DNA from 3 places in the Arthrobacter sp. SLBN-53 genome. Region 3 is predicted to be linked to each of the others. Evidence: riboswitches for the same ligand, from Rfam matches in the RefSeq annotation. Region 3 holds a riboswitch; each other region holds the start of a gene.
The links. A riboswitch is a leader RNA that binds a small molecule or an ion and turns the genes downstream of it on or off. The one in region 3 is predicted to bind cobalamin.

Region 1 (10,712 bases), 4.3 Mb from region 3:
CACTCGCCGGGCCAGGGTGCGCCGCGACATCCGGGCTATCGGACGGCCATCGAGTTCGACCACCCCGTCGTCGGGGTGATCGACCCCGGCGAGCAGCTTGAGCAGCGAGGACTTACCGGATCCGTTCGGCCCGAGCAGTCCCACGGTGCTGCCCGCCGCGGGCTTCAGGGTGACACCGTCGAGCACCATTCGGCCCGAGCGTGTCCAGCCGACCCGGTCCGCGCGCAGGCTCATGTGTCGACGATTCTCTTGCAAGCTGCGCTCATGCCGGTATCCCCCGGCGGCGCAACAGGATCAACGCGAACGCAGGCACACCCAACAGCGCGGTCACCACCCCGGTGGGTAGCTCCTGCGGCGCGAACACGGTGCGGGCCAACGTGTCGACCCACACCATGAACACCGCGCCGAAGATGGCCACCGTCGGCAACAGACGTAGATGCGCGGGCCCCACCACGAATCGGGCGGCGTGCGGTAACACCAACCCGACGAATCCGATCGCCCCGGCAGCGCTGACCAGCGCGGCGGTGATCAGCGCGGTCATCACCAGCAACACGATGCGGGCCTGCCGGACCGACACCCCGAGGGTGGCCGCGGCGTCGTCACCGAAGGCGAAGGCGTCCAGCGCCCGCGCGTAGGCCAAACAGCACACCAGTCCGGTGCCCACCACCACACCGCAGACCGCGACATCGGTCCAGGACACCCCGGCAAGGGAACCGAGCAACCAGAACAGCACGCCCCGGGTCTGCTCGGCGTCGGCCGATGACAAGACGATGAACGATGTCAACGCCGAGAACAGTTGCGTGGCAGCAACACCGGCCAGCACCACCCGGTCGGTGCCGCCGCCCGCGGCATGCGCCAACAGCAGCACCACCCCGAAGGACAGCACCGCTCCGACGAATGCGCCACCGGAGAGCGTGAGCGCGCCCGCGCCGACCCCGAGCACCGCGATCAACACCGCGCCGGTCGAGGCGCCCGAGGACACTCCGAGCACGAACGGATCGGCCAGCGGATTGCGCAGCAGCGACTGCAGAATCGCACCACACAGGGCCAGCCCCGCACCGCATACCGCGGCGAGCAGCACCCGCGGCAACCGCAGCTGCCACACGATGCCGTCCTGGATCCTGGTCGCGCCCGAGGGACCGGCACCAAGATGTTCGGCGACGATCCCATAGACGTCACGGACGGACAGGGCCGCCGGGCCGATGGTGATGGCCGCCGCCGCCGAGGCGACCAGCAGCGCCAGTCCCAGTATCCAGAGGACGGCCAACGAGGGCGTGCGCAGCGTCACCGTGCGCCGGCGTATCCGAAGCGGCGCAGTCCGTCGGCGACCTTCTCGGTGCCGTCGACGGTGCGGATGGACGGGTTGAGGTCGGCGCCGTTGACCACGATGTAGCGCTTCTGCTGCACGGCGGTCAGCCGCGAGGTCACCGGATTGGACTCCAAGAAGGCGATCTTCGCATCCAGCGCGTCACCGTCGATGGTGCGCCGGCTCAGGTCCGCGAGCACCAGGACGTCGGGATCGCGTTCGGCGATCACCTCCCAGCTGACCTGCGGCCACTCCTCGGTGGTGTCGACGAAGATGTTGCGCGCACCGACCGCGTCGGTGATGACGCCCGGCGAGCCGCAGCACCCGGCGAAATACGGCGCTCGGATATCGGAGAACCAGTACCCGAGATCGGCATCGACCTGCAACCGGTTGGCCTGCATCCGCTGCTCCAACTGGGCGACCAGCTCCTCACCACGCTCGATGACGTCGAAAATGCGTGCCAGCTCTCGGATCTCCTGGTAGATGGCGGCCATGGTGAACGGTTCGTCACGCGGTCCGTCGGTGTCCACAGACATCCTGCCCACGCAATCACTGGGTGCCACATAGGTGGGCACCCCGAGGGACCCGAACTGATCGCGGTCGGCAACGCCGCCGGGCCCGAGCGTTCCGGCGAAGGATGCCGATACGAAATCGGGTTCGGTGTCGAGCACCGTCTCCAGCGATGGCTTGTTCTCCGCCAGTTTCGGAACCGTGGCGTTGGCCGCGGCGAGATTCTCCCGGACCGGATCTGTCCAGGTGGCGGTGCCGACCATGCGGTCGGCGAGCCCGAGCGACAGCAGGATCTCGGTAGACCCCTGGTTCAGCGAGACCGCGCGCTGCGGCGGCGCGGGAATGACGACATCGCGACCGCAGTTGCTCACCGTCATGGGATAACCGGCGCTTGCGGCGTCATTGCGGGCGCTGACCGCCGACTGTCCGCAGGCGGTCAGCGCCGACACGGCGGCGATGCCGAGCACGGCGCGGACGATCATTTCGGTTCCCCGATCGTCGCGAAACCGTCGGCGAGTTTCTCCACGGCGTCGATCTGACGGATACCCGGGTCGAGTTCGGAGCCCGTCAGCACGACGTAGCGCTTCTGCTGAACGGCCGTCATGTTCCGGGTGACGGGGTTGGACTCCAGGAACGCAATCTTGGTGTCGAGGGCGTCCCCGTCGATGCGTTTGCGGCTCAGATCGGCCAGCACCAGCACGTCGGGGTTGCGGTCGGCCAGCGCCTCCCAGCTGATCTCGGGCCAGTCCTCGGCGGCGTCGGCGAATACATTGGTGGCGCCGAACTCGCGGGCGTAGAGCCCGGGCGCCGAACAACAGCCGGCCAGGTACGGGGTGCGCAACCCGGAGAACCAGAACGCCACCGTGGCCTCGCGCGCCGCGATCCGAGGTGCGTCGTCGAGCCGCTGCCTGAGCCGGCTCACCAGCTCCGCGCCACGGTCCTGGACGTCGAAAATCTGTGCCAGCTCGGTGATTTCACGAAACAGCGTGTCCATCTCCAGCGGTGCGGTACGCGTCACCGTCTCACCGTCGACGATGGCGTCGGTGCACACCGATGGCGACTGGTAGGTGGGGATGCCGAGTTCGGCCAGGCGGGCGCGCTCACCGACGACAGCAGGGGTGAACGTATGGGCGCTCGCCGAGGTGATGAGATCGGGTTCCAGATCGAGCACCGCCTCCAGGCTCGGGTCGTTGTCGGCGATCCGGGGCACCCGGTCGTTGTCGGCGGCCAACGCGGGCAGCACCGGGTCGAACCAGGTGGAGGTGCCCGCCATCCGGTCGGCCAGGCCGAGGGAGAGCAGGATCTCGGTGGAGGCCTGATACAGCGACACCGCGCGTCGCGGCGCATGCTCGAAGGTGACCTGCACGCCGCAGTTCTGCAGCGTCAGCGGATAGCTGGTACCGCCGGCTTCTACGGCCGCGGCAGCGGGTGCGGGAGCCGGCGCCTCCGCTCTGCCACAGGCGGTGACGGTGAGGACAAGACAGAGCAGCGTGACGATCACCCGCACGGCGGTGACTTCCTTCGGTACAGGGCCCAAACGCGGAGCCGTCGACGGTGGCACGACCGCAGGCATTCGGGCTCGAGGCCATGCCTCACACCGCTGCGCGTCAGCTCCGGATTGTCACCGGATTCCCCTGCAGGTCAGCACCGAACTCTACCGGCTTGCACCGCAGACGGGTTTACCGCGGGTTGCGCCACATCGGGTACATGACGGGTCCCCCGTCGCGCAGGGTGATCTCTCCGGTGACCTCGAAGCCGAAGCGCTGGTAGTAACCGATGTTGTCGGGGTTGCTGGACTCCAGGTAGACGGGCGCGTACTCGGCATCGCAACGGTCCAACCGCGACCGCATCAGCGCGTGACCGAAGCCGCCACCACGTACCTGCGGATCGCTGCCGATCACGGCGAGATACCAGTGCGGCTCGTCGGGGTGCGACCGCTTCATCAACTCCGATACCTGCATCCCGCGGCGCACCGCACCGCCGAAGGTCAGCAGCATCGATGGCGCCGCACGCAATTCCTCGGCCGCGGTGTGCCGCCACTGACCCGGCGGGTCCCACAGCGCCGCCGCCGCGATGCCGGACTCCGCACAGGCGACCTCCACCCCGCCGCGAGCCAGATGGTGATGGCGGGTCAGTCCGGCGAACAGCTTGTGCAGTTTGCGCCGACGCGCCTGCGGGTCGGGCAGCATCCACGCCATCACCGGATCGTCGAAGAACGCCCGGCCCAGCACCCGGCCCAGGGTGTCGACATCGGAACGGGCGGCGGGTCGTACCTGTGGGTCACGCACCCGTCCATTCAGCCCTGCGTGATGTACGCCTGCAAGTACTCCGTGCTGGACTCCAGTTCCTGCATGCGGCTCTTGAGCAGGTCCCCGATGCTCACGATCCCGGCCAACCGGCCGTCCTGGAGCACCGGGATGTGCCGCACCCGGTGATGGGTCATCGCCGCACTCAGACTGTCGACCGAGTCCTCGGGTGCACAGAACACCAGATGCGTGGTCATGATCTCGCCGACCGGTCTGGTCAGCAGATCCAGACCCAGATCATGCAGACGGCGCACCACATCGCGCTCGGAGACGATGCCGACCGGCCCGTCCGGACCGACGACCACCATCGCGCCGATATTCCGCCCGACCAGGCCCGCGAGCAGATCGGCCACCGATGTCTCCGGTGCGATCGTGGCCACCGCCGACCCCTTGTTCCGCAGTACGTCGGCTATCCGCATGACGCCCTCCCGCGATATGTGACCTCCGCCACATTCAGGCTACGTCGGATCTGCCACCTGCGGACGATTGCGGCGGTATATGTGGGCCATGATCGAGGTGACTCTGTTGGGAACCGGCAGCCCCATCCCCGACCCGGACCGGGCGGGCCCGTCCACCCTGATCCGCGCAGCGGACCAGACGTTCCTCGTCGACTGCGGCCGCGGGGTACTGCAGAGACTCGCCGCTGCGGGCTCCGGCGCGCCCCAGCTCAGCGCGCTGTTGCTGACCCACCTACACAGCGACCATATCGCCGATCTGGGCGATGTCCTGATCACCCGGTGGATCGGCACCTTCGACCCCGACCCCACACCGCTGCCCATCATCGGGCCGCCCGGCACCGCCGACGTGGTCAAGGCGATGCTGGCCGCGTTCGGCCATGACATCTCCTACCGACTGGAGCACCACGCCGATCTGACCGGACCACCGCGGGTGCAGGTGCACGAGTACACCGACGGGATGGTGTGGGATGAGGGCGGCGTGCAGGTGCGCGTCGCGCCCACCGACCACCGACCGGTCGCGCCGACCATCGCCTTCCGCATCGATCACGGTGGCGCCTCGGTGGTGCTCGCCGGCGATACGGTGCCGTGCGCCACGCTTGATGCGCTGACCTCCGGGGCAGGCGCTTTGGTGCACACCGCGATTCGTCGCGATCTGATCGAGGCGGTGCCCCTGCAGCGGGTGCGCGACATCTGCGACTACCACTCCAGTGTGGAACAGGCCGCCGATACCGCCGCGCGCGCCGGCGTCGGCATCCTGATCCTGACCCATTACGTGCCCGCCATGGCGCCGGGCACCGAAGATCAGTGGCGGGCGCTGGCAGCCACCACCTTCGACCGACAGATCGAACTCGGCAACGATCTGCACCGGGTGCAGGTTCACCCCGGCGTCTGCGTCAAGCCAGCCGGGTGATCTCCACGACCACGTCGAGGTCGGTGGATCCCTCACCCGAGTAGATGCCCTTCAGCGGGGTCACGTCGGCGTAGTCCCGGCCCACACCCACGCTGATGTACTGCTCGTTGATGTCCTTGTCGTTGGTCGGGTCGTAGTGCCACCAGTCGCCGGTCCAGGCCTGGATCCAGGCATGGCTCTGTCCTTCGACGGTGTCACCCACCTTGGCGGTGCGCTTGGGGTGCAGGTACCCCGACACATAGCGGGCCGGTATTCCCATGCTGCGCAACAGGATCAGCGTCAGGTGCGCGAAATCCTGGCAGACACCCTTGCCCTCGCGCAGCGCGTCCAGGCCCGAGGAGTGCACGCCGGTGGTGCCGGACACGTACTTGAGTTCACCGGTCACCCATCGCGATGCCTCGATGACCGCCTGCTGGGGGTCGTGATTCTTCATGATCTGGCGGCCCACCCGCTCCATGCGCTTGCTGGCCGGTGTGTAGACCGTCGGGGTCAGCAACTCGTCGAAGCGGTCGATCACGGCCTCCGATTCCAGGTCTTCCCACGTCACCGAAGACTCCGGGATGACCGGTTGCTCGGTCTCCACCACCGAGGACGCCGTCACCTCCAGTTCGGTGTGCGGCGCGTGCAGATCGAACGTGGTGACCGCCGTGCCCCAGTAGTCGACATAGCGGTACTGACGGGTCGCCGGGACGGTTTCCACCCGGTTCAGGATGACGTTCTGCCGGGAATCCGAGCGTGGCGTCAGGCGCGCCTCGTTGAAGGACGCCGTGACGGGCGACTTGTAGGCGTAGCCCGTTGCATGGACCACCCGCATACGCCACATCAGATCTCTCCCTCTTCGATGACGGTGCCGCCGGCTCGACCGGCATCGGTCCAGGCAACCCACGGTGCGGAATGAAAGTACTGCAGCGCCAACGCTTCCCCCACCTTGACACAGGTCTGCTGCAGTGCCGCCAGCTGATCTTCCAGCGATTCCAGGAGCACACCGGGTGGCAGGAACTCCAGTTCACTGCGGGCGCGTCCGAGCAGGCGCTGCGCCTCGGCGGTCGCCCCGACCCGATTGTGCCTACGGTGCAACAACTCGTCGAGACTGTGCTCGGCGAGGCGCAGGGAGTAGAAGATCGACCGCGGGAACAGCCGGTCCAACAACAGGAATTCGACCACCCTGCTGGCATCGAGGACACCGCGGTAGGTGCGCAGGTAGGTGTCGTGGGCGCCGGCGGAACGCAGCACCGTCACCCAGGCCGGCGACGAACCACTGTCGCCGACCCGCGAGAGCAGCATGCGCACCGTCATGTCGACGCGTTCGATGGCCCGGCCGAGCACCATGAAGCGGTAGCCGTCATCGCGCGACAGCGTCGAATCGGCGAGACCGGCGAACATCGCAGCGCGCCCCTCGACATAGGCGAGGAACTCGTGCGGCCCGAGCCGCCGAGCCGCCCGCTCCCGCTCTGCCAGCGCGTTGTAGGTGGTGTTGAGGCACTCCCACATCTCGGTGGAGGTGACTTCGCGTGCCCCGCGGGCATTTTCACGGGCGGCGGTGATCGATTCGACGATCGAGCAGCCGCCCTGGGTATCCCGGCCGAACGCGACGAGGTCGGTCAGTGACCACACGTCGAGCTGCTGTTCGGGGGGTTCGATATCGAGCACTCGCAGCAGGACCCGCGATGTGTGGTCGGGGTCCACGCTGGAGTCTTCGAGCAGTTGGTGAACCACCACGTCGAGGATGCGCGCAGTGTCATCGGCGCGCTCCACATAGCGGCCGATCCAGTACAGCGATTCCGCATTACGGGCCAGCATCAGTCGACCACCGCCTGTTGTTGTTGCTGCTGTTGCTGTTCTGGGGCGGTACGGATTTCGCGGGCCTGCTGCTGCTGGGTCTGAGTCGATCCGTCGCCCTTGGTGTCCCGGCCCGCCTTGGTGCTGCGCGAGGCCTTTTCGGCGACCGAGGCCTGGCCGTTCTTGACCGTCTCGGGCAGCGCGCGCACCACCTCGGCGGCGGCCAATTCCCGATCGGCGGCCGAGGTCCGCGACGCCAGCACCCAGGTGTCCTTGGAACCACCACCCTGGCTCGAGTTCACCACCAGCGACCCCTCGGGCAGCGCCACGCGGGTCAGTCCGCCGGGCAGCACCCACACCTCGTCACCGTCATTGACCGCGAAGGGTCGCAGGTCGACGTGCCGGGGGGCGAGCTTGTCACCGATCTTGGTCGGCACCGTCGACAACTGCACGACGGGTTGGGCAATCCAGCCGCGCGGGTCGGCGCGGATCTTCTTCGAGATCGTGGCGAGTTCCTTGGTTGAGGCATCCGGTCCGAACACGATGCCGTACCCACCGGAGCCCTCCACCGGCTTGATCACCAGTTCGTCGACCCGGTCGAGCACCTCCTCGCGCTCCTCGTCCAGCCAGCAGCGGAAGGTGTCCACATTGGCCAGCAGCGGCTTTTCGCCGAGGTAGTACTCGATGATGGTCGGCACGTAGGTGTAGACGAGCTTGTCATCACCCACGCCGTTGCCGACGGCGCTGGAGATGACCACGTTGCCGGCGCGCGCGGCGTTGAGCACACCGGCGACACCGAGCACCGAATCCGGCTTGAACTGCATGGGGTCCAGGAAGTCGTCGTCGATCCGGCGGTAGATGACATCGACCTGGCGCTCACCCTCGGTGGTGCGCATGTAGACGGTGTTGTCGCGGCAGAACAGGTCGCGCCCTTCGACCAGTTCCACGCCCATCTGCCTGGCGAGCAGCGAGTGCTCGAAGTAGGCGGAGTTGTAGACCCCCGGGGTCAGCACGACGACGGTCGGATCGGCCTCGTTGGTCGCCGCCGCCTTGCGTAGCGCGCGCAGCAGATGTGACGAGTAGTCGCCGACGGCCCGCACCCGGTGCGAGGCGAACAGGTTGGGGAACACCCGCGCCATGGTCCGGCGGTTCTCCATCACGTAGGACACCCCCGACGGCGAACGCAGGTTGTCCTCCAACACCCGGAAGGTGCCCTGGGCATCGCGGACCAGATCGATCCCGGCGACATGGATCCGCACACCGTTCGGCGGGACGATCCCGACCGCCTCGCGGTGGAAGTGCTCACACGAGGTGATCAGCCGCCGCGGGATGACCCCGTCGCGCAGGATCTCCTGCTCGCCGTAGATGTCGTCCAGATAGAGCTCCAGCGCCTTGACCCGCTGGGCGATGCCCTTCTCCAACCGCGTCCATTCGGCCGCCGAGATGACCCGAGGAACGAGGTCCAGCGGGAAAGGCCGCTCCTGACCGGACAGCGAGAAGGTGATGCCCTGGTCGATGAACGCGCGACCCAGCGCTTCGGTGCGGGCCTCCAACTCGTCGGCATCCGACGGCGAGAGTTCAGCGAAGATTCCCTTGTAGGGCGGCCGGACGTTGCCGGAGCCGTCGAACATCTCATCGAAGGCCGCGCCGTAACCGGCGAACTCGGTGTAACCGTCGAAGATCCCCACCTGCTGTTTTTTGGTTCGAGAGGTCGAACGTGGCGGGCGTACGGTCTCGTTGGGCAGGGTTCGTAGGCTCACCGTGCACATGCTGCCGTAAGTCGGGCGTTTCGGCAGGCTGGTCCGGCCGCTTTTGGGGGATTGGTACACCCGCTGGTAACCTGAACCACTGCTGCCCAGCCTGCATCGCTGCGCCGGGCGCCAAATACTTAGCAATCACACCGACGGTGAGAAGGAACAACACGCGTGGCCAACATCAAGTCGCAGGAAAAGCGCATCAAGACCAACGAGCGCCGTCGTCTGCGCAACCAGTCGGTCAAGTCCTCCCTGCGTACGGCTGTCCGCGGTCTCCGCGAGGCCATCGACGCCGGTGAGAAGGACAAGGCGGGCGAGCTGCTGGTGGCGACCAACCGGCAGCTGGACAAGGCAGCCAGCAAGGGTGTCATCCACAAGAACCAGGCCGCCAACAAGAAGTCCGCGCTGGCGCTGGCCGTCAACAAGCTCTGAGTCGACTCTGCCGACCCGCGCGTCGACGCTCACGCGTCACGCGCGGGTTTTTGCGTGCCCGGGTAACCGTTACCGGCCCCACCGGAACACTCAGCCGTCGGCGGCCAACTCGGCGACCCTGCGCACGGCCCGCTCCAGGGCGAAATCCGCATCGGCGGCCGCCCCCTTGACATCGGCGTTGAGCGCGGCGACAACCCGGATGGCCTCGGCCACCCGGTCTCGCGACCAGCGTCGGGACTGTTTCTGCGCCTTCTGGATGCGCCACGGCGGCATGCCCAGTTCGCCGGCAAGGCGGTAAGGGTCGCCGGTGATCGGGCCGACGCGGGCGATGGTGTGCACCGCCTCGGCCAGCGCATCGGCGAGCACGACATGAGGTTCCCCGCTGTGCATGGCCCACCGCAGCGCCTCGGTGGCGCCGGGCACGTCGCCGGCGACCGCCTTGTCGGCGATCTCGAAGCCCTTCACATCGGCCTTGCCGCTGTGATACTGGCGGACCGCGGCGACATCGACCTGCCCGTCGGTATCGGCGACCAGCTGTGAGCAGACCGCGGCCAGTTCGCGGATGTCCGAGCCGACCGCGTCGAGGATCGCGGTGACGGTGGCGTCGTCGACCTTCATCTTCAGCACCCGGAATTCGCGCCGGACGAAATCAGCACGCTCGGCAGGCTTGCTGATCTTGGCGCACGGATGCACCTCGGCGCCAAGCTTTTTGAGCTGATCTGCCATCGCCTTGGCTCGGCCACCGCCGGAGTGCAGGACCACAAGCACGGTGCCCGGCGGCAGGTCGGCGGCCACGCTGACGATCAGTGCCACCGCATCCTTGCCCGCCTCGGCGGCGGCCTCCAGCACCACCACGCGTTCTTCGGCGAACAACGAGGGACTGAGCAGTTCGGCCAACTCGCTGGTACTCACCTCCCCGGCCCGGAGCCGGTCCACCGGGACGTCGACGGTGCCCGCCCGCTTGCGTGCCGCGCGCAGCAAATCGGCCACCGCGCGCTCGACCAGCAGTTCCTCGTCCCCGAGCACCAGATGTAGTCCCTCGCTCACCCGGTGATCGTTTCACGCCGACCCGACAACGCCGGAGACGGTCCACGCCAGCAGACAGCACAGACCCGCGACCGAGAGGGTCCGGCCCCACCGCCACCGCCAGGTGACGATCACCGCGATGGTGGCCGCGGCCACCAAGACCATGCCGGGAGCCCCGGCCGGGACGGGCACCGTGGCATCGGGCAGCCCGGCTATCCGGTCGGCGACGAC
Region 2 (10,712 bases), 2.0 Mb from region 3:
GCGGTTACCCGACCGGCGACGAGGTCTACTACCGCTAGTTCGGTCCGCGGGCCGGTCAGCCGGCAGGCGGATAGGGCAGATTGCTGCTGGTCTGCGGATCCACCTGGACCGGTCGCCCCACGTAGGGAAATGCCCGCTGCGGGCACGCCGCCCGGTCGCAGATGCGGCAGCCGGCGCCGATCGGCACGGTGGCCTCGGCGTCGGCGAGATCGATACCCACCGAATAGACCAGCTTGTCGGCATGGGCCAGATCGCATCCCAACCCGATCGCGAAACTCCTCGGAGTTCCCAGATACCGGCTGGGTGGGGACACCGATGTCTTCGCCAGCCAGAAGTAGCTGCGGCCGTCGGGCATCTGCGCCACCTGGGTGAGGAATTCCCCGGGCCTGGAGAAGGCATGGTGAACCACCCACAGAGGGCAGTTGCCGCCGACCCGGGAGAAGTGGAAGGCGGTGGCGGACTGCCGTTTGGAGATGTTGCCCGCACTGTCGGTGCGGACGAAGATGAACGGGACCCCGCGGGCGTCGGGACGCTGCAGAGTCGACAACCGGTGACAGATGGTCTCGAAACCGACATCGAAATTGCGTGCGAGCTGGTCGATGTCATAGCGCAACGACTCGGCAGCCGACAAGAAGATCCGGTAGGGCAATAGCAGGGCGCCTGCGAAATAGTTCGCCAACCCGATGCGCGCGACATCGCGCGCCTCGGCACTGAGCTGGTCGTCGGTGGTCACGATCGAGGAGATCAGATCCGAGTGCAGTTGCAGCGCCAGCTGGGTGGCCAACTGGAAGGCGCGCTGTCCTGGGAGCAGCCAACGTGCCAGTAGAAGTGTCCGGGTGTCCGGTTCGTAGCGTCGTTTGACGTTGGGCCCGAGGCGATCTCCGCTATCGACGACGACCGATATGGCGAACTCGTCGAACAGTAGCTCGGCCAGTTGCCCGTCCATGCCTCCGATGCGCAGACCGCGCCGGACGAAGAGATCCTCGGCGGCACGGTCGAGCGCGTCGATGTAATTGCGTCGGTCGTAGAAGAAGTCGCGAACCTCCTCGAAGGGCATCGGCTGTTGGGTACCGCCGTGAAGCTCGGAATTGGCGCGAGCGTGCACGGTTTCGAGTTCGGCCACCGCATCGTGCAGTCGCCGGTGCAGGTTGACCACGGTCTGCCCGACCTCGGGCATGCGTGCGACCAACTCCTCGATCTGGGTCGTCGTCGAGGACCCCTCGGCCAGGATCTCGCGGAGGTCGGATACCAGCCGAGCATCGGAATCGGGCGCGAAGTAGTGCGTCGGGAGATCGAAGCGATCCGAGAGCGCGAGCAGTACGGGGACGGTGATGGGGCGCTGGTCGTTTTCCAGCTGGTTCACATAACTCGTGGACAGCCCCAGGGCGCGCGCCAGCGCGACCTGAGTCAGGCCCTTCTCGTCCCTGAGCCGCCGTAGCCGGGCTCCCGCGAATGTCCTCGCCACCACGGCAAACCCTAGCGCACCGGCCTTACACAACATTCGCAAAGTGCGTCGACAATGGACGCAAAATTACGCATTTACAGGTTCTTTCGCATGTCATCGCCGTTTGCGTAGCGTGCGGATCATGCAGAGACATGACGTCCGTACCCGACGCAGCGCCGAGAATTTCCCTCGCACCGAGCACCTCGCGTGGAAGATCGCCGAGGTCGCCGCCGACCCGGTCGCGGTCGAGCCGGCCACCGAGGAAATGGTGATCAACCGCATCATCGACAACGCGTCGGTCTCGGCGGCGTCGGTGACCCGCCGCCCGGTGACGGTCGCCCGCGCACAGGCGCTGGCGCATCCCACGCGCCAGGGTGCCGCCGTTTTCGGCGTCGAGGGCAGCTACTCGGCGGAGTGGGCCGCCTATGCCAACGGCGTCGCGGTGCGCGAACTCGACTTCCACGACACGTTCCTGGCCGCCGAATACTCCCATCCCGGGGACAACATCCCAGCGTTGGTCTCCGTCGGCCAACAGCTCGGGGTGCGCGGTGCCGACCTGATCCGCGGATTGGCCACCGCCTACGAGATCCAGGTCGATCTGGTCAAGGGTATCTGTCTGCACGAGAACAAGATCGACCATGTCGCGCACCTCGGTCCGTCGGCCGCCGCCGGTCTGGGCACCATGCTGCGCCTGGACACCGAGACCATCTACAACGCCGTCGGGCAGGCGCTGCATCTGACCACCGCGACCCGCCAGTCACGCAAGGGCCTCATCTCCAGCTGGAAGGCGTACGCCCCGGCCTGGGCCGGCAAGGTGGCCATCGAGGCGGTGGACCGAGCGATGCGCGGCGAGGGATCCCCGGCCCCGATCTGGGAGGGTGAGGACGGCGTCATCGCCTGGATGCTGGGTGGACCCGAGCGCACCTACACCGTGCCGCTGCCGGACCGGGGTGAGCCGAAGCGGGCCATCCTGGACACCTACACCAAGGAGCACTCGGCCGAATACCAGAGCCAAGCGCCCATCGACCTTGCCCGCCGAATGCGCGAACGGGTGGGGGATCTCGAGCAGATCGCGTCGATCGTGCTGCGTACCAGCAACCACACGCACGTAGTGATCGGCACCGGCTCCAACGATCCGCAGAAGTTCGATCCAGACGCGTCCCGGGAGACGCTGGACCACTCGGTCATGTACATCTTCGCCGTCGCGCTGCAGGACGGTACCTGGCACCATGAGCACTCCTACGCGCCGGAGCGCGCGCACCGTCCCGACACCATCGAGCTGTGGCGCAAGATCTCCACGGTCGAAGATCCGGAATGGACGCGTCGCTACCACAGCACCGACCCGGCCGAGAAGGCATTCGGCGCCAAGGCCGTGATCACCCTCAAGAGTGGTGAGACCATCGTCGACGAGCTCGCCGTCGCCGATGCACATCCGCTGGGCGCCCGCCCCTTCGCTCGGGAACAGTACGTTCACAAGTTCGGCGTGCTGGCCGAGCGAGTGGTGGAACCGGAAGAGCAGCAACGCTTTCTGCAGGTCGTCGACGGCGTTGCCGGTATCAAGTCGGGTGGTCTGGGTGCGCTGAACATCCGGGTCGACCAACGGGTGCTGGACAAGGCGCCGACGATTCCCTCGGGCATCTTCCGATGAGCCTGATGGGTGCGTCGATCTCGGCCGCGGAGAAGCGATCGCGCTTTCGCACCGCACTGAACTCAGGCCGGCTACAACGGTTTCCGGGCGCATTCTCTCCGCTGGTCGCGAAGCTGGTCGCCGAGATCGGGTTCGACGGTGTCTACGTGTCCGGTGCGGTGCTCTCGGCCGACCTCGGACTGCCCGATATCGGCCTCACGACGCTGACCGAGGTGACCGGTCGGGGTGCGCAGATCGCCGCGGCGACGGACCTGCCCACGCTGATCGACGCCGATACCGGGTTCGGTGAGCCCATGAGCGCTGCGCGCACGGTCACCCTGCTCGAGGACGCCGGCCTGGCCGGCCTGCACCTCGAAGACCAGGTCAATCCCAAGCGTTGCGGCCACCTCGACGGCAAGGCCGTGGTCGAGACGTCCGAGATGGTCAAGCGGTTGCGGGCGGCGGTCGCTGCGCGGCGCGATCCCAACTTTGTGATCTGTGCCCGCACCGATGCCGCCGGCATCGAAGGAATCGGTGCCGCGATCGACCGGGCCAAGGCCTACGCCGATGCCGGGGCCGACCTGATCTTCACCGAGGCGCTGCACAATCCGGCCGACTTCGAGCACTTCCGGGACGCCGTCGACACGCCGCTACTGGCGAACATGACCGAGTTCGGCAAGTCCGAACTGTTGACCGCCAGCCAGCTCGCCGACATCGGCTACAACGTTGTCATATATCCGGTCACAACACTGCGGTTGGCCATGCATGCCGTAGAAACCGGACTGCGTGAGATCAATTCGGCGGGAACACAATCCGGCCTGCTGGCTCAGATGCAACACCGAAGCCGGCTCTACGAGCTGTTGCATTACGCCGAATACAACGAATTCGACTCCGACATCTACAACTTCGCACTTCAGGGGGTGGCACCGTGAGCGCTGTCGAAGACAGTCCGCGCATCTTCAAGGGGCTGGCCGGCGTCGTCGTGGACACGACGGCGATCTCCAAGGTTGTCCCGGAGACCAATTCGCTGACCTATCGCGGTTACGCGGTGCAGGATCTGGCTGCCATGTGTTCCTTCGAAGAGGTCGCCTACCTGCTGTGGCACGGCGAGCTGCCAGGAGACCAGGAGCTGGCTCTGTTCACTCAGCGTGAGCGTGCTGCCCGACGGATGGACCGCAGTATGCAGTCCTTGCTCTCCAAGCTGCCCGACACCTGCCACCCGATGGACGTCGTGCGCACGTTGATCAGTTACATGGGCGCCCAGGACCCCGATGAGGATGACAGCAGTCCGAGGGCCAACTACGACAAGTCGCTGCGCATGCTGGCCGTGCTGCCGACGATCGTGGCCGCGGACATGCGTCGGCGTCGCGGTCTCGACCCGATCGCCCCGCACAGTCACATGAGCTACTCACAGAATTTCTTGCACATGTGCTTCGGGGACGTCCCGGAAATGGCCATCGTGGACGCCTTCGAAGCATCGATGGTGCTCTACGCCGAACACAGCTTCAACGCCTCCACGTTCGCGAGCAGGGTCGTCACCTCCACGCAGTCTGATATCTACAGCGCGGTGACCGCGGCCATCGGTGCGCTGAAGGGTCCGCTGCACGGCGGCGCCAATGAGGCCGTGATGCACGACATGCTGGAGATCGGCTCTGCCGACAACGCATCGGCATGGTTGCACGGCAAGCTGTCCCGCAAGGACAAGGTGATGGGTTTCGGCCACCGGGTCTACAAGAACGGTGACTCACGCGTGCCGACCATGAAGGAGTCGCTGATCCGGGTCGCCGCCGTCCGGGACGGGCAGAAATGGTTGGACATCTACAACGTGCTGGAGGCCGATATGGCCGCCGCCACCGGTATCAAGCCGAACCTGGACTTCCCGACCGGGCCGGCGTACCACCTGATGGGTTTCGACATCGGTTGTTTCACACCGATTTTCGTGATGAGTCGGATCACCGGATGGACGGCCCATATCATGGAGCAAACCGCGTCAAACGCTCTCATTCGGCCGTTGAGTGAGTACGTCGGGACCGCCCAGCGACCGTTGGAACGTCGCCGGTGATATCGAAGGTACTGGTCGCGAATCGCGGCGAGATCGCCATCCGCGCGTTCCGTGCAGCAACCGAGATGAACATCGCCACCGTTGCGGTGTACCCGTTCGAGGATCGCAATTCGTTGCATCGGCTGAAGGCTGATGAGTCGTATCAGATCGGGGATGAGGGGCATCCGGTCCGGGCGTATCTGTCGGTGCCGGAGATCATCCGGGTGGCCCAGCATGCCGGTGCGGATGCGGTGTATCCGGGGTATGGGTTCATGTCGGAGAACCCGGAGTTGGCGCGGGCGTGTGTGGAGGCCGGGATCACGTTCGTGGGCCCGTCGGCCGAGGTGTTGGAGTTGACGGGCAATAAGGCGCGGGCGATCGCGGCGGCGCGGGAGGCCGGTCTGCCCGTGTTGGCGTCCTCGGAGCCTTCGGATTCGGTGGAGGATCTGTTGGCTGCAGCGGCCTCGATGACGTTTCCGCTGTTCGTCAAGGCGGTCTCCGGTGGTGGTGGTCGCGGGATGCGCCGCGTCGAGGAGTCGTCGGGGTTGCGTGAGGCGATCGAGGCGGCGTCGCGGGAGGCGGAGTCGGCGTTCGGGGACGGTCGGGTCTATCTGGAGCAGGCGGTGATCAACCCGCGCCATATCGAGGTGCAGATCCTCGCCGATGGTGATGGCAATGTGATCCATCTGTTCGAGCGGGACTGCAGTTTGCAGCGTCGCCATCAGAAGGTCATCGAGTTGGCCCCGGCCCCGAATCTGGATCCGGCGGTGCGGGAGAAGATCTGTGCCGATGCGGTGGCATTGGCACGGCACATCGATTACTTCTGTGCGGGGACCATCGAGTTTCTGCTCGACGAGCGCGGTCATCATGTGTTCATCGAGTGCAATCCGCGGATTCAGGTGGAGCACACGGTGACCGAGGAGATCACCGATGTGGATTTGGTGTCCTCGCAGTTGCGGATCGCTGCGGGGGAGACCCTGGCCGATCTGGGGTTGAGTCAGGACAAGATTCTGGATGCGGGTGCGCGCGGCTTCTCGTTGCAGTGCCGCATCACCACTGAGGATCCGGCCAACGGGTTTCGTCCCGATACCGGGCGTATCACGGCCTACCGCTCTCCGGGTGGTGCGGGTATCCGGTTGGATGGTGGCACGCACACCGGTGCGGAGATCAGCGCGCATTTCGATTCGATGTTGGTGAAGTTGACCTGTCGCGGTCGGGATTTCGGTATGGCCGCCGCGCGGGCGCGTCGTGCGTTGGCGGAGTTCCGGATCCGCGGTGTGACCACCAACATCCCGTTCCTGCTCGCGGTGATCGATGATCCGGATTTCCGGGCGGGCCGGGTGACGACATCGTTCATCGATGAGCGCCCGCAGCTGTTGACCTCGCACACCCCGGCCGATCGTGGCACCAAGATCCTGAACTATCTGGCCGATGTGACGGTGAACAAGCCCAACGGGGCGCGCCCGTCACCGGTGTATGCCGCCGACAAGCTGCCCCCGTGCGACCTGTCGGTGGCCCCGCCTGCGGGGTCCAAGCAGAAGTTGGTGGAGCTCGGGCCGCAGGGATTTGCGCAGTGGCTCAAGGATTCCCCGGCCCTCGGGGTGACCGATACGACGTTCCGCGATGCGCATCAGTCGTTGTTGGCGACCCGGGTGCGCTCCAACGGGTTGTTGTTGGTGGCGCCGTATGTGGCCCGGTTGACCCCGCAGTTGTTGTCGGTGGAGTGTTGGGGTGGCGCGACTTATGATGTGGCGCTGCGCTTTCTGAAGGAAGACCCGTGGGAGCGCCTTGCCGCGTTGCGGGAGGCGATGCCCAACATCTGTTTGCAGATGCTGCTGCGCGGGCGTAACACCGTGGGCTACACCCCGTATCCGGAGCTGGTCACCGAGGCCTTTGTCGATGAGGCGACCGCGACCGGTGTCGATATTTTCCGGATTTTCGATGCGTTGAACAATGTGGACTCGATGCGCCCGGCCATCGATGCGGTGCGCGCGACCGGGTCGGCGGTGGCCGAGGTGGCGATGTCCTACACCGGGGACCTCAGCAACCCTGCCGAGGACCTCTACACCCTGGATTACTACTTGCGCTTGGCCGAGCAGATCGTGGCGGCCGGGGCGCATGTGTTGGCGATCAAGGACATGGCCGGGTTGTTGCGCCCGCAGGCCGCCACGAAGCTCGTGGGTGCGCTGACCGAGCGGTTCGATCTGCCGGTGCATGTGCACACCCATGACACTCCCGGTGGGCAGTTGGCGACCTATCTGGCGGCCTGGACCGCGGGCGCTTCGGCGGTGGATGGGGCCTCGGCGCCGTTGGCGGGCACCACGAGCCAGCCCGCACTGTCGGCGATCGTGGCCGCCACCGCGCATACCGACCGCGATACCGGTCTGGACCTCACGGCGGTGTGTGATCTGGAGCCGTACTGGGAGGCGTTGCGCAAGGTCTACAGCCCGTTTGAGGCCGGTCTGCCGGCGCCGACGGGGCGGGTGTACACCCATGAGATCCCCGGTGGGCAGCTGAGCAATCTGCGGACCCAGGCCGTGGCGTTGGGGTTGGGGGATCGGTTCGAGGAGATCGAGGACGCCTACGCCGGGGCGGATCGGGTGTTGGGCCGGTTGGTCAAGGTGACTCCGTCGAGCAAGGTGGTGGGGGATCTGGCGTTGGCGTTGGTGGGTGCCGGTGCTGATGCCGATGAGTTCGCCGCCGATCCGGATCGCTATGACATTCCCGACAGTGTGATCGGGTTCCTGCGTGGTGAGTTGGGTGATCCGGCCGGTGGTTGGCCGGAACCGTGGCGCAGCAAGGCATTACAGGGCCGCGCCGACGCCAAACCCGAAACCCCGCTCTCTGCAGAGGATGAGGCGGCGCTGTCGGTCGGTGGGCGTTCCCGTCAGGAGACGTTGAATCGGTTGCTGTTCCCCGGTCCCACCAAGGAGTTTCAGGCCCACCGCGACCAGTACGGCGACACCTCGATGCTCTCGGCCAACCAGTTCTTCTACGGGTTGCGCCAGGGCGAGGAACACCGTGTGCAACTCGAACCGGGGGTGGAACTGCTGATCGGCCTGGAGGCTGTCTCCGAGGCCGACGAGCGTGGGATGCGTACCGTGCTGGCCATCCTCAACGGGCAGCTGCGCCCCACCCTGGTCCGGGACCGCAGCATCGCCAGCGAGGTCGCCGCGGCCGAAAAGGCCGACAAGACCAACCCCGACCACATCGCCGCCCCGTTCGCCGGGGTCGTCACCATCGGCGTGGACGCCGGTGACACCGTGCAGGCCGGACAGACCATCGCCACCATCGAAGCCATGAAGATGGAAGCTGCCATCACCGCACCCAAGGCCGGCACCGTGACCCGCATCGCCGTCACCGGCACCGCCCAAGTCGAGGGCGGCGACCTCCTGGTCGTGATCTCGTGACCGGCCCAGTGGCCGGAACGCCGAGCCCTGGCGATGTAGGCTGACCGATGCAACTGGTTTGCTGTGAATCTCTATCACGGCATCGAGCCCCGCATGCTGACTCAGGTGCGGTGCGAGAGGGAACCCGGTGAGAATCCGGGACTGTCCCGCAGCGGTATGTAGGAACGAACGCCGTAACAGGCACTGGTGTCACACACCGGGAAGCCACGGCCACTAGGTGCATCGAGCGGATGCGAGCCTGCGAGTCCGAAGACCTGCCAGCTGCGCCGGGCGCGCCGCGCCCGGCGGCGCATCGCCTCGCGGAATGGGCGGATGTCCGAACAGCGACTGCTGCTGCGTCGGTCGTCTTCCTCAGGCGATGAGCTTCCCGTCGCATCGAAGGACGACCGTCGTGCCGTTGAACACCATCGCTCTGGAGTTGGTGCCACCGAATCTGGATCGTGGGCCCGACCACGTCCGAGATGAAGCTCACAAGATTGTGGCCCTGGCCGCAAATTCGGGGATTTCCGGGCGAATCGGTCACATCATGATCCCCGGGATGATCGAAGAGGACGGTGATCGCCCCGTCGAGATGCAGCCGAAGATGGACGTGCTCGACTACTGGACGGATCTGCGCACCGGTCTCGACGGCGTTCGGGCACTCTGTACCCAGGTGACTGCTTTCCATGACGAGGCAACGGCGTGGCTCCGGCCGATGCGCTGGCGAAGTTCGACGAGCTCGTCACACACCGCGGGGCCATACTGATCCCGACCCGCGAGGCGGAGCAGGACAGATTCGACGTCAAATGCGCCAAGGGCGCAACATTCGGCATGACGCAGCTGCTGTACTCCGACGCGATCACCGGATTCCTGCGTGATTTCGCCCGAACCAGCCCGCATCGACCGGAGATCCTGTTGTCGTTCGGATTCGTGCCGAAGATAGAGGATCGGGTCGGCCTGATCGACTGGTTGATCCGCGATGCAGGTAACGAGACCGTCGCGCGGGAGCAGGCTTTCGTCCGAGAACTGGCCACCAGTGACCCGGATACGAAACGACGGCTCCTCGTGGATCTGTACGAGAAGGTCATCGACGGTGTTGCCGACCTGGGATTTCCGCTGAGCGTGCACTTTGAGGCCCCCTACGGTATCAGCGGTCCGGCGTTCGACACGTTCGCCGAGATGCTGGCGTACTGGTCGCCGTGACGAGCGCACGTGACCGCGACACGCCGATGCGGGTCATGGGCATCCTCAACGCGACACCCGACTCCTTCTGGGCGCAAAGCAGATTCGATACGGCCGATCCGGCGGTGGAGGCCGGTCTGATGATGTTCGACGACGGAGCCTGGGCGGTGGACGTCGGCGGAGAATCCACTCGGCCCGGAGCCGTTCCGGTATCGGTGGACGAAGAGATCGACCGGGTGGTGCCGATCGTCGCCGAACTCGCACATTGCGGTGTGGTGTCTGTCGATACCCGTAATCGTGAGGTCGCGGAGGAAGCGGTCCGGGCCGGAGCCCGCATCATCAACGACGTGTCCGGCAAGCTGTACGACCTCGCCGGGAGACTGAGTGTCGGATATGTGAGCATGCACGCGCATACGGTTCCGGTTCTGGCAGAAGGCTACCCGGAGTATGGCGACGTGAATGCCGAGGCGCGAGCCTTTGTCCAGGGAACGGCTGAATCGGCGTTCACAGCCGGTGCCCGGCCGGTGTGGGTGGATCCGGGAATCGGGTTCGGCAAGTCTGTTGCCGACAACCTCGAATTGCTGCGCCGACTACCTGATCTGTGCGGCGGGCCATTTCCCGTCGTACTGGGGGTGAGCCGCAAGTCTTTTCTCGGTGCGCTGACCGGCCGCGGTGCGGATGGTCGGTTGGCGGCCTCGCTTGCTGTGTTGGGCGCCGCGTGGACAGCCGGAGTTGACACCGTGCGGGTCCACGACGTCCCAGAGACGCTCGACACCATCGCGGTGCTCGAGGCACTTGCTGGAACAGCCCGAGCGCCTACAGTGCCCCTGAGTGCTCAATGAGACCGTGCCCCGGAGCCCGTAAGGACTCCGGGGCACGACTGTCGTCACCGTTCTGCGCGCACCACCTTGGCGGCCTCGACCATGTTGCGGAGCGACTCGCTGATCTCGTCGGTCCTGCGGGTCTTCAAACCGCAGTCCGGGTTTACCCAAAGGCGTTCCACAGGAACCGCTTCCAGCGCCTCACGTA
Region 3 (10,712 bases):
GCGTTCATCGCATCGACGAGATCACCGTCGAAGGTGGTCTCCACGGACGGCAGATCGCGTTCCCAGGTGCGCACCACGTCGGGGCCGATGAGCTCGTCGACCTCGCGTTCGAAGGCCTCCCGGCGCCCGGGCAGCACCCGGCAGTCGATGACGGCCTCGGCGGTCGCCGGGATCACGTTCGCCTTGTAGCCGGCCTTGAGCATCGTCGGGTTGGCGGTATCGCGCAGCGTGGCACCGACGATGCGGGCAATATCACCGAGTTTGGCGATGGTGCCGTCGAGATCGGGTGAGTCGATGTCGAATTCGTAGCCGGTCTCCTCGGCGACCGCCGCCAGGAACTGTGCGACCGGTTCGGTGAGCACCAGCGGGAACTGGTGCCTGCCGAGCTTGGCGACGGCTACGGCGACCGCGGTGACGGCGTTGTCCTGGTGCACCATCGAGCCGTGCCCGGCGCGGCCCCGCGCCGAGAGCCGCATCCAGGCGATGCCCTTCTCGGCGGTCTCCACCAGATAGAGCCTGCGCTCGCCGCCGTGCCGCGAGGGCACGGTCAGCGAGAAGCCACCGACCTCACCGATCGCCTCGGTGACGCCGTCGAACAGATCGGGCCGGTTGTCGACGAGCCACTGGGCACCGTAGGTGCCACCGTGCTCCTCGTCGGAGACAAAGGCGAAGATCAGATCACGCGGGGGCACGATGCCCGCGCGTTTGAAGTGGCGTGCGACGGCGATCATCATGCCGACCATGTCTTTCATGTCGACCGCGCCGCGGCCCCAGACATAGCCGTCCTTCACCGCTCCCGAGAACGGGTGCACGCTCCAGTCGGCCGGCTCGGCGGGCACGACGTCCAGATGGCCGTGGATCAGCAGGGCGCCGCGCGAGCGGTCCGCACCCGGCAACCGGGCGAACAGGTTGCCGCGGCCGGGGGCGGCCTCGACGTACTCGGTGGTGTAGCCGACCTCGCGGAGGCGGTCGCCCACCCACTGCGCGCAATCCGCCTCGCCCCGCGTGGTCGCCGGATCTCCGGTGTTGGAGGTGTCGAAACGGATGAGGGTGCTGACGAGGTCGACCACCTCGTCGGCGGCGCTGGGCTGGACGGTCACAACCCCATTCGTACCATCGCCGGTGCCCGCCCGGACAGGGTGGCGCACCGGCGCCGACGGGCTGGTTTGGGTCCGACCGCCCCTATCCGTTAGCCTTAGTCGCTCCTCGCCGACGGCGCGGAGAAATGTCCGAGTGGCGGAATGGCAGACGCGCTAGCTTGAGGTGCTAGTGCCCTATTAACGGGCGTGGGGGTTCAAGTCCCCCCTCGGACACAGTTTCTCGATACGGCCCCGGTTGCTCAACCGGGGCCGTATCTATTCATCAGGCGCCAGCCACCAGCGCGGCCAGCCGTTCGGCCGCCCCACTGTCGGGCACCGGCAGGTACGCCACGATCTGGATGTTCGGCACATCCACCGGCGCCAACTGATGGTGTTCCAGGCGCATCTCCCCGATCCCGGCGCGGAAGAAACGCCGCTCCCGCGAGGTGAACCGCTGCACGCTGCGCCGGCGCCACTGCGACTCGAAATGCTCACTGGCCGCGCGAAGCCGGTCGACCAACGTCGAGTGGGCCGGTTCGCCCGCCCGTGATCCCGCCTCGGCCCGGAACTCGGCCAGGAAGCGGCTGCTGTCGTTTTCCCAGTCCGGCAACAACTCCCGGATCGCGGGGTCCATGAACATCAGCCAGAGCAGGTTACGGTCGGCCTCGGCGGTCACCGCGATGTTCGGATACAGCGCGGCGTAGGCCCTGTTCCACGCGGTGATATCCCAGAACGGCCCGATCGCGAACGCCGGGTACCCGCCCAGTGCGTCCAGGAAGCGCTGCACATGCGGCGGCGTCGGCACGTCCGCCGGAATCGGCTCCGGGGCATGGCCGCCGAGGCTGCGCACGTAGTCACGTTCGGCCGGGGTCAGCCGCAGGGCGGTGCTGACCGCATCGAGAACCTGGCGCGACGGGTTGATCTCGCGGCCCTGCTCCAGCCACGTGTACCAGGTGACGCTCACCCCGGCCGCCAGAGCGACCTCCTCACGGCGCAGGCCGCTGGTCCGCATCCGCGGCATCGGGGCATAGCCCAGGTCGGCGCGGGCGGCGGCCTCCCGGCGAGCCCGCAGGAACTCCCCCAACGCCCGGCGCTGCCTGCCGCGTGTGTCCATCCTGAAATGGTATGCCATGGTAGTAGTGCCAATACTAGTATGAGGACCGTCTACCCACGTAGACGCCCTTGCTGCCACGCTGTGTGTTATGGCAGAACTGCGGTCCCGCACGGTCACCCACGGTCGCAACATGGCGGGAGCACGCTCGCTGTTGCGGGCCGCCGGAGTCGCCGGCTCCGATATCGGCAAGCCCATCGTCGCGGTGGCCAACAGCTTCACCGAGTTCGTGCCCGGGCACACGCACCTGCAGCCCGTCGGCCGCATCGTCTCCGAGGCCATCTCGGCCGCCGGTGGTGTGCCGCGCGAGTTCAACACCATCGCCGTCGACGATGGCATCGCGATGGGCCACGGCGGAATGCTGTACTCGCTGCCGTCCCGCGAACTCATCGCCGACTCGGTGGAGTACATGGTCAACGCGCACTGTGCGGACGCGTTGGTGTGTATCTCGAACTGCGACAAGATCACTCCCGGCATGCTGATGGCCGCACTGCGCCTGAACATCCCGACCGTCTTCGTCTCCGGCGGCCCGATGGAGGGTGGCACCGCCGTTCTCGTCGACGGCACCGTCAAGACCCGGCTCAATCTGGTGTCGGCCATCGCCGATGCGGTGAACACCGACGTCTCCGATGACGACATCTCGCGGATCGAGGAGGCCGCCTGCCCGACCTGCGGCTCGTGCTCGGGCATGTTCACCGCCAACTCGATGAACTGCCTCACCGAGGCACTCGGGCTGGCCCTGCCCGGCAACGGTTCGGTGCTGGCGACCCACACCGCGCGGCGCGCCCTCTACGAAAAGGCGGGTAGCACGGTGATGGACATCGTGCGGGCCTACTACGACGATGATGACGCCTCGGTCCTGCCCCGCAACATCGCCACCCGCGATGCATTCGACAACGCCATGGCACTCGATATCGCGATGGGCGGGTCGACCAACACCGTGCTGCACCTGCTGGCCGCCGCCCGGGAGGCCGAGCTGGATTACACCCTGGAAGACATCGAGAAGCGCAGCCGGCTGATCCCGTGCCTGTGCAAGGTGGCCCCCAATGGTCACTACCTGATGGAGGATGTGCACCGCGCCGGCGGTATCCCGGCCATCCTCGGCGAGCTGTGGCGCGGCGGTCATCTGCACGAGACGGTGCACACCGTGCACTCCGGCTCGATGGCGGAATGGCTGCGCGCGTGGGATATCCGCGGCGGGTCGCCGTCGGCCGAGGCCGTCGAACTGTTCCACGCCGCACCGGGGTGTGTGCGGTCGGCATCGGCCTTCTCGCAGTCCGAGCGGTGGGACAGCCTGGACACCGACGCCGAGAACGGCTGCATCCGCGATGTGGCCCACGCCTATTCCGCCGACGGCGGGCTGGCGGTACTGCGCGGCAACCTGTCGGTGGACGGCTGCATCGTCAAGACCGCGGGCGTCGACGAATCCATCTGGACGTTCTCCGGTCCGGCCGTGGTGCTGGAATCGCAGGAGGACGCGGTGGATGCCATCCTGTCCGGCCGGGTGCAACCCGGCGATGTGGTGGTGATCCGTTACGAGGGACCAAGGGGCGGGCCGGGCATGCAGGAAATGCTCTATCCGACTGCCTATTTGAAGGGCCGCGGGCTGGGCGCGCAGTGCGCGCTGATCACCGACGGTCGGTTCTCCGGCGGTACGTCGGGTCTGTCCATCGGCCACGTCTCCCCCGAGGCGGCCGCCGGCGGCACCATCGCGTTGGTGGCCGACGGTGACCTGATCACCATCGACATCCCGCGCCGCAGCATCGAGGTCGAGGTGCCAGGCGAGGAACTGGAGCGTCGACGCGCGGCCCTGGAGGCCGCCGGCGGATACCGGCCCAGGGATCGGCGGCGCACGGTGTCGGCGGCGTTGCGTGCGTACGCCGCGTTGGCGCTCTCGGCAGACAAGGGTGCGGCCCGAGACATCGATGCGGTGTAGTTCACCCTGCTAGCCTGTGCGGGCCAGTCACCTCCGCAGGGAGTAGGGAACCCGGTGTGAATCCGGGACTGACGCGCAGCGGTGAGGGGATGACGAGGCGGGCCACATGCCACTGGGAGTGCATGCTCCTGGGAAGGCGGCCCGCCGAGGACGACCCCCGAGTCCGAATACCTGCTGGCATCCGCGACGGTGTGTCGCGGCTTGTCACCGGGTCTCGCTGATCAGGCCCCAGATGCCGAAGGAATCCCTCATGTCCGCATCTCAGCCCGCCGATCTCATCGATTCAGACTCCCTCGTACAGGCGTGGGACGACCAACAATCGGCCTATATCGCGGGCCGTGAATCCCGCTTTCGCGCCATCACCGACGTCATCGGACTGGCCTGCGGTGACGAACCCGTGGTCGTCGATCTCGCCTGCGGGCCGGGATCGCTGAGCGCCCGCATCCTCAACGCACTTCCCGGTGCCCGGGTGATCGCCCTCGATTTCGACCCCCTGCTGCTCGACCTGGCCACCCGAACGCTCGGCGCCCATGACAGGTTCGGTGTGGTCGAGGCAGACCTTGCCGAGGACACCTGGCCGGATGCGGTGGCAGCGGCAACGGCAGGAACGCCGATATCGGCATTCGTCTCCACCACCGCGCTGCACTGGCTGGACCCGCAGACCTTGTTGGGCGTGTACACCGCCGCGGCAGAAATGCTCTCCGACAACGGCATCCTGCTCAACGGCGACCACTTCCGGTTCGACGGGCGCCAGCCGACCCTTGGCAGGCTGGCCGCCGCCCACGACGCCGGCACCCAGGCGCGCGCACACGTCGCGGGATCGCCTACCTGGGATCAGTGGTGGGCCGCGGCGACGGCCCGCGACGGGGTTGCCGACCTCGCGATACTGCGCGATCAGCGGTTCGCGCACCGAAATCCGCCGCCCACCACCGCGGTGGACTTCCATCTCGCCGCCTTGGCACAGGCCGGATTCTCCGAGGTGGGCACGGTCTGGCAACTGCTCGATGACTACGTGGTCATGGGGGTCAAGTGATGTCGTGGCAGCGCGTCATCGGCGCTCTGGGCGCGGTGTCGATGTTGGTCTCGGGATGCGGCACCCGGATTCCCGACCCGGTCGGCACCTCGGCGACGCCGACCGCCGGCGCGGGATTCCCGGTCGTACTGAAGAACTGCGGCATCGACGTCGAAATGGAAGCCGCGCCCGCACGCGCCATCTCGGTCAATCAACCCGCCACCGAGCTGATGCTCACTCTCGGCTTGGCCGATCGGATGGTCGGCACCGCATCGTGGAACGAACCCGTGCCGGCGCACCTCGCCGAGGCCAACGCGAAGGTCCCCGAACTGAGCGCCGATTTCCCCTCGCTGGAAACCGTTCTGGACACCGAACCCGACTTCGTCTACGCCACATTCGCCTACACGTTCTCCGACCAGGGCATCGCGTCGCGCGAACGCTTTGCCGACCTGGGCATTCCCACCTACCTGTCGGCGAGCGAGTGCAGCGGGCAGCAGGCAGAACAGCACCGCGCCTTGACCTTCGAGGACATCTATACCGAAATCGGGGATATCGCGCGGATATTCGGGGCCGATGGCGATGCGGACCGACTCGTGGCGTCGTTGAAGGATCGAGTACGGTCCGCGACCGCCGACCTGAACACCTCCGACACCAGCCTGATGTACTGGTACTCGGCCACCCGGGCGCCTTATATCGCCGGGTGCTGCGGCGCCCCCGGGATTATCACCGATGCCGTGGGCGCGCGAAACGCGTTCGCCGACAGCCGTCAGCTGTGGCCGGAAACCTCGTGGGAGGCGATTCTGGACCGCGATCCCGACGTGCTGGTGCTGGCCGACCTGACACGCGGTGACGACGGTGATACCGCGGCCGCCAAGATCGAATTCCTGGAAAACGATCCGTTGGCACGTCAGCTCACCGCCGTCCGCGAACAACGTTATGTCGTGGTGCCCGGCACGGCGTTGGACCCATCACTGCGCAATGTCGACGCCGTCGAGCTCATCGCCGACGCCCTGCGTCAGGACAGCTGAGCGGGCGTCAGCCGGCCAATTCCACATCGCCGCGGTGCACGTGCACACAGGCGCGCTTGGGCCCCCACACCGTGGGGACGGTGAAGCAGACCACCTTGGGCTTGCCGAAGACCGTGGTCTCGGCCACCGTGCCGACGGCACCTTCAGGCACCGTCTGAACATCCATCTCGTCGATCTCGCGGCTGGCGGTCACAAAGTCACCGGTCTGCCAACTCATGTTGCGTGTCTCCTGATCCAAGTTCTGGTTCGTACGTGAGATGCAACGACCGTGAGTGGATTTTTATTCACGGTGATCGATCAATACACGTCACGGACGTATCGCTTGGTGGCGACAAGCTCCTTCTTGTAGTCATTGGCGGCCTCGACGGACAGCGATCCGTGCTTGCGGATGATCGCCAGCAGCGCCGCATCGACATCGGCGGCCATTCGGGTCGCGTCACCGCAGACGTAGAAATGCGCACCGTCCTGCAGCCAGCGCCACAGGTCGGCACCGCGTTCGGTCATCTTGTGCTGGACGTACACCCGCCGTGACTGGTCGCGCGAGAAGGCGAGGTCCAGCCTGCTGAGGAAGCCGTCGTCGACCATGGCCTGCACCTCGTCGCGGTAGTAGAAGTTCTGGTCGCGGTGCTGATCACCGAAGAACAACCAGTTACGGCCGCGGTGGCCTTGTGCGCGACGCTCCTGCAGGAACGCCCGGAACGGTGCGATCCCGGTGCCCGGGCCGACCATGATCATCGGCGTTGCCGAGTCCTCGGGCGGGCGGAAGTTCGGTGAACGCTGCACGAACACCGGCGCGGCCTGCGCCCGGTCGGCCAGGAATGTCGAGGCGACGCCACCGCGCGCGATGCCACGGCCGGTGCGGTAGCGCAGCACCGACACCGTCAGCTGCACCTCGTGTGGGCTCACCAACGGACTCGACGAGATGGAGTACTGCCGCGGTGTGAGCCGGACGAGGGCGTCCAGCCATTCGGCGGGATCGGCCCGGACGGCGAACTCCTCGACGATGTCCAGCCCGTTGCGGCCGGTCAGCCAGCTGTCGAGTTTCGCACCGGATCGTCGCAACACCTTCGCCTGTGGGCACCGTTCGGTGACGAACCCGAGCAGGTTCGGGGTCACCTTGCACAGGTCGTAGGAATGCGTCAGGGCGGTGCGAAGGTCGACCTCGGCGCCGTCGACCTCGACGATCTCATCGCCGGACAGTCCGGTGGCTGCCAGCCAGGCGCGTACCGAATCGGCACCGTTGTCGACGAACACCCCGAGGGAATCCCCGGCGGCATAGCTCACGCCATGTTCGGCGACGTGTTCGGTGATGTCGAACCCGATGTGGCGCACCTCCTTGGCGGCCGCCACCGGGGTCAGGCGAGTGTTGCGGCTCACCGGCGCCGACAGCGGATTGCCGCGGGTCAGCGGTGACCCGGGCCGGGGTGGTGCGGCTGTTGGCGCGGCGTCGGCGGGTGCGGTGGTGACCGCGTCGGCCCAGGCGGCCATCGGCGCCTCGTCGTGCGATTCGCATTCGACCAGTTCGTGTGTCCGGACGGCACCCAGCTCGGCCAGCCGGGCATCCAGGGATTTCGCGTGACCACAGAAGTTGGCATACGCCTTGTCCCCGATCCCGAGCACCGCGTAACGCACCCCGGTCAGCGGCGGCGCGTCGGCCCGGCACAGCCGGTCCCAGAAGTCCGCGCCGTTGTCCGGTGGCCCGCCGTCACCGAAGGTGCTGGTGATCACCAACACCTCGGTCGCCGCGGCGACCTCGTCCAACGATGCCTCGTCCATGGTGACCGACCGGGCACCGGTGATCCGTGCGGCCAGCCCGGTCGCGAACTCCTCGGCGTTGCCGGTCTGGGAGGCCCACAGCACCAGTGGTCCGGTGGCGGGTTGCTCGGTTGCGCGCGAGTAGGTGCCCGCCAGGAGTCCGTCGACCCACAGCCGGACCGCCGGGCGCACCGGCGCCGAGAGCGGCAGGACCGGGACGCCGCCCGGTGTCGCGTCCAATCCGGTGAAGAACCCGGACAGGTAGAGCTTCTCGTCGTCGGTGAATTGTGGTGCAGCCGTGGGCAGACCGAGCGGATCGGGGGCCGCCACCTCGATGGGCCGGAGCCGTACGGCGCACACTTTCAGTTCGGGTTGCAGGGAGTCCGCATCGACGGCGTCGTTGGTGACGGCGTTGACGGCGAGGTACTCACCGTGCTCGTCGTTCCAGTGGAACGGCGCCCACACGCTGCCCCGGCACACCCGGTCGGTGAGGGATGCCGGCAGCACGGCGCGGCCGCGCCGGGAGGTGAGCTCGACGTGGTGGGCAGCGGTGATGCCCAGCGCCGCAGCATCATCGGGATGGATCTCGACGAACGGCGAGGCGTCGAGTTTGTTGAGTTTGGCCACCCGACCGGTTTTGGTCATGGTGTGCCACTGATGTTGCAGCCGACCGGTGTTGAGCACCATCGGATAATCGTCGTCGGGCAGTTCGTGCGGGTCCATATGCGGCCGGGCGAGGAACTGCGCCCGCCGCGACGGTGTCGGAAATGCCAGCCGGGGACGGTGCCCGTCGGCGTCGATGTGCAGGGTCTGCGACACACCGTCGTTGACGTAACGGATGGGGTGGCGGTCGTCGGCATCGGCGGGCGGGCAGGGCCACTGCACGGGCGTCTCGCGCAGCCGGTCATAGCTGACCCCGCGTAGGTCATAACCCGTGCGGGGATTGGCGAAGCGACGGATCTCGTCGAAGATCTGCGCGCTGGACTTGTAGGCGAAATCGTCGCCGAAACCCAGATGCTCGGCGACCCCGCAGATCAACTCCCAGTCCGGCCGAGCCTGGCCCACCGGCGCGACGGACTGCTGCAGCAAGGTGATGTTGCGTTCGGAGTTGACCATCACCGCGTCACTTTCGGACCACAGTGCGGCCGGCAGCACGATATCGGCGTAGCGGTTGGTCGCCGTGTCGATGTAGGCGTCCTGGGTGATGACGAGTTCGGCCGATTCGAGGGCGGCGATGACGGTTGATCGATTCGGCACGGAAACAACGGGATTGGTGCAGATGATCCAACAGGCCTTGATCTCACCGGCGGCGGCCTGTTCGAACATGGCCACCGTGCCCGGGCCGACCTCGGATCGGATGGTGCCCGGCTCCAGCCCCCACTGTTCCTCGCAGAATGCCCGGTCCTCGGCCGAGAGGACCACACGCTGGCCGGGTAGACCCGGTCCCATGTACCCCATCTCGCGGCCGCCCATCGCGTTGGGTTGTCCGGTCAGTGACATCGGCCCACTACCCGGCCGGCAGATCGCACCGGTGGCCAGATGCAGGTTGCAGATGGCGTTGGTGTTCCAGGTGCCGTGGGTGCTCTGGTTCAGGCCCATGGTCCAGCAGGACATCCACTCCCCTGCCGCGGCGATCATCGATGCGGCGGTGCGGATGTCGGCCTCGTCCAGTCCGGTGATGGCGGCCACCCGGGCGGGCGGGTAATCGGCGAGGAACGCCGGCATGTCCCGCCAGCCCTCGGTGTGTTCGGCGATGAACTCCTCGTCGATGTCGCCGTTGACTACGAGCAGATGCAACAGCCCGTTGAGCAGTGCGAGGTCGGTACCCGGTGCGATCGGCAGGTACAGGTCGGCCTTGTCGGCGGTGGCGGTGCGCCGCGGGTCCACCACGATCATCTTGGCACCTGCCTTGAGCCGGTCGGCCATGCGCAGGAACAGGATCGGATGGCAATCGGCCATGTTCGCGCCGATGACGAAGAACAGGTTCGCCGAATCGAAGTCGGTGTATGAGCCGGGCGGGCCGTCGGCGCCGAGCGATTGCTTGTAACCGGTGCCCGCGCTGGCCATGCACAGCCGAGAGTTCGATTCGATGTGCACGGTGCGCAGATAACCCTTGGCCAGCTTGGTCGCCAGATACTGTGCCTCCAGCGACATCTGGCCCGATACGTACAGCGCTACCGCGTCGGGTCCGTGTTCGTCGACGATGGCGCGCAGCCGGTTCCCGGCTTGCGCCACGGCTTCTTCGACCGGGGTTTCCACCGGCTGCGCGCCGCGCTCGGGTCGCACCAGTGCGGCGGTCATCCTGCCCTCGGTCGCGGCCATCAACTCGGCGTGGGTGGCACCCTTGGTGCACAATCTGCCGCGGTTGGTGGGATGCAGCTTGTCGCCGCTGACCTTGGCGATCACCGGCAGACCGGTGTTGCGATCGGCCGTGGTGGTGACCTCGATACCGCAGCCGACACCGCAGTACGAGCAGGCGGTCCGCGTGGTCACCGACATGCCACCATCGTGTGCTGGCACTGTTCCGGCTCCTTTGAGGCGACGTTATGGCAAGGAAAACTCGACCTCACAAGACGCTCATCCCCGCGGTGAGCGCCTCGTGAGGCCGAGTTCGTCCGGTTACGCGGTGGCCACCGATTCCGGTAGCGGCGCCGGGCTGACCGCGGTCTTCGACGAGGACAACCGCAGGAACACGACCCAGGTGACGATGGCGCAGATCACGTAGAAGCCGAGGAACACCCAGAAGGCGTTGGTCGCCGACTTCGCGTCGCTGACATAGGACATCCGCAGC

Region 1: it holds a riboswitch for cobalamin, as region 3 does, so the genes downstream of both, FBY28_RS05130 (ABC transporter substrate-binding protein) here and FBY28_RS25510 (methyltransferase domain-containing protein) in region 3, are expected to answer to the same signal.
Region 2: it holds a riboswitch for cobalamin, as region 3 does, so the genes downstream of both, FBY28_RS26220 (mycobacterial-type methylenetetrahydrofolate reductase) here and FBY28_RS25510 (methyltransferase domain-containing protein) in region 3, are expected to answer to the same signal.

Annotation. Positions count from the first base shown of each region.
Region 1 is NZ_VFNN01000001.1:1,075,654-1,086,365, forward strand. It holds gene FBY28_RS05115 (ABC transporter ATP-binding protein) at 1-234, opposite strand, end outside; gene FBY28_RS05120 (FecCD family ABC transporter permease) at 263-1,288, opposite strand; gene FBY28_RS05125 (ABC transporter substrate-binding protein) at 1,285-2,298, opposite strand; gene FBY28_RS05130 (ABC transporter substrate-binding protein) at 2,295-3,323, opposite strand; cobalamin riboswitch at 3,364-3,493, opposite strand; gene FBY28_RS05135 (GNAT family N-acetyltransferase) at 3,496-4,104, opposite strand; gene FBY28_RS05140 (CBS domain-containing protein) at 4,113-4,541, opposite strand; gene FBY28_RS05145 (ribonuclease Z) at 4,630-5,490, shown strand; gene FBY28_RS05150 (transglutaminase family protein) at 5,474-6,304, opposite strand; gene FBY28_RS05155 (alpha-E domain-containing protein) at 6,313-7,290, opposite strand; gene FBY28_RS05160 (circularly permuted type 2 ATP-grasp protein) at 7,290-8,900, opposite strand; gene rpsT (30S ribosomal protein S20) at 9,195-9,455, shown strand; gene holA (DNA polymerase III subunit delta) at 9,546-10,502, opposite strand; gene FBY28_RS05175 (ComEC/Rec2 family competence protein) at 10,515-10,712, opposite strand, start outside.
Region 2 is NZ_VFNN01000001.1:3,289,794-3,300,505, forward strand. It holds gene FBY28_RS15720 (VldE C-terminal domain-containing protein) at 1-38, shown strand, start outside; gene FBY28_RS15725 (short-chain fatty acyl-CoA regulator family protein) at 56-1,465, opposite strand; gene prpD (2-methylcitrate dehydratase PrpD) at 1,587-3,092, shown strand; gene prpB (methylisocitrate lyase) at 3,095-4,003, shown strand; gene FBY28_RS15740 (bifunctional 2-methylcitrate synthase/citrate synthase) at 4,000-5,133, shown strand; gene FBY28_RS15745 (pyruvate carboxylase) at 5,130-8,522, shown strand; cobalamin riboswitch at 8,590-8,798, shown strand; partial or broken gene FBY28_RS26220 (mycobacterial-type methylenetetrahydrofolate reductase) at 8,881-9,704, shown strand; gene folP (dihydropteroate synthase) at 9,740-10,525, shown strand; gene metE (5-methyltetrahydropteroyltriglutamate--homocysteine S-methyltransferase) at 10,570-10,712, opposite strand, start outside.
Region 3 is NZ_VFNN01000001.1:5,327,279-5,337,990, reverse strand. It holds gene FBY28_RS25530 (M20/M25/M40 family metallo-hydrolase) at 1-1,100, opposite strand, end outside; tRNA gene FBY28_RS25525 (tRNA-Leu) at 1,228-1,313, shown strand; gene FBY28_RS25520 (helix-turn-helix transcriptional regulator) at 1,363-2,193, opposite strand; gene ilvD (dihydroxy-acid dehydratase) at 2,282-4,126, shown strand; cobalamin riboswitch at 4,134-4,319, shown strand; gene FBY28_RS25510 (methyltransferase domain-containing protein) at 4,377-5,159, shown strand; gene FBY28_RS25505 (ABC transporter substrate-binding protein) at 5,159-6,166, shown strand; gene FBY28_RS25500 (hypothetical protein) at 6,174-6,383, opposite strand; gene FBY28_RS25495 (bifunctional nitrate reductase/sulfite reductase flavoprotein subunit alpha) at 6,464-10,420, opposite strand; gene FBY28_RS25490 (nitrate/nitrite transporter) at 10,541-10,712, opposite strand, start outside.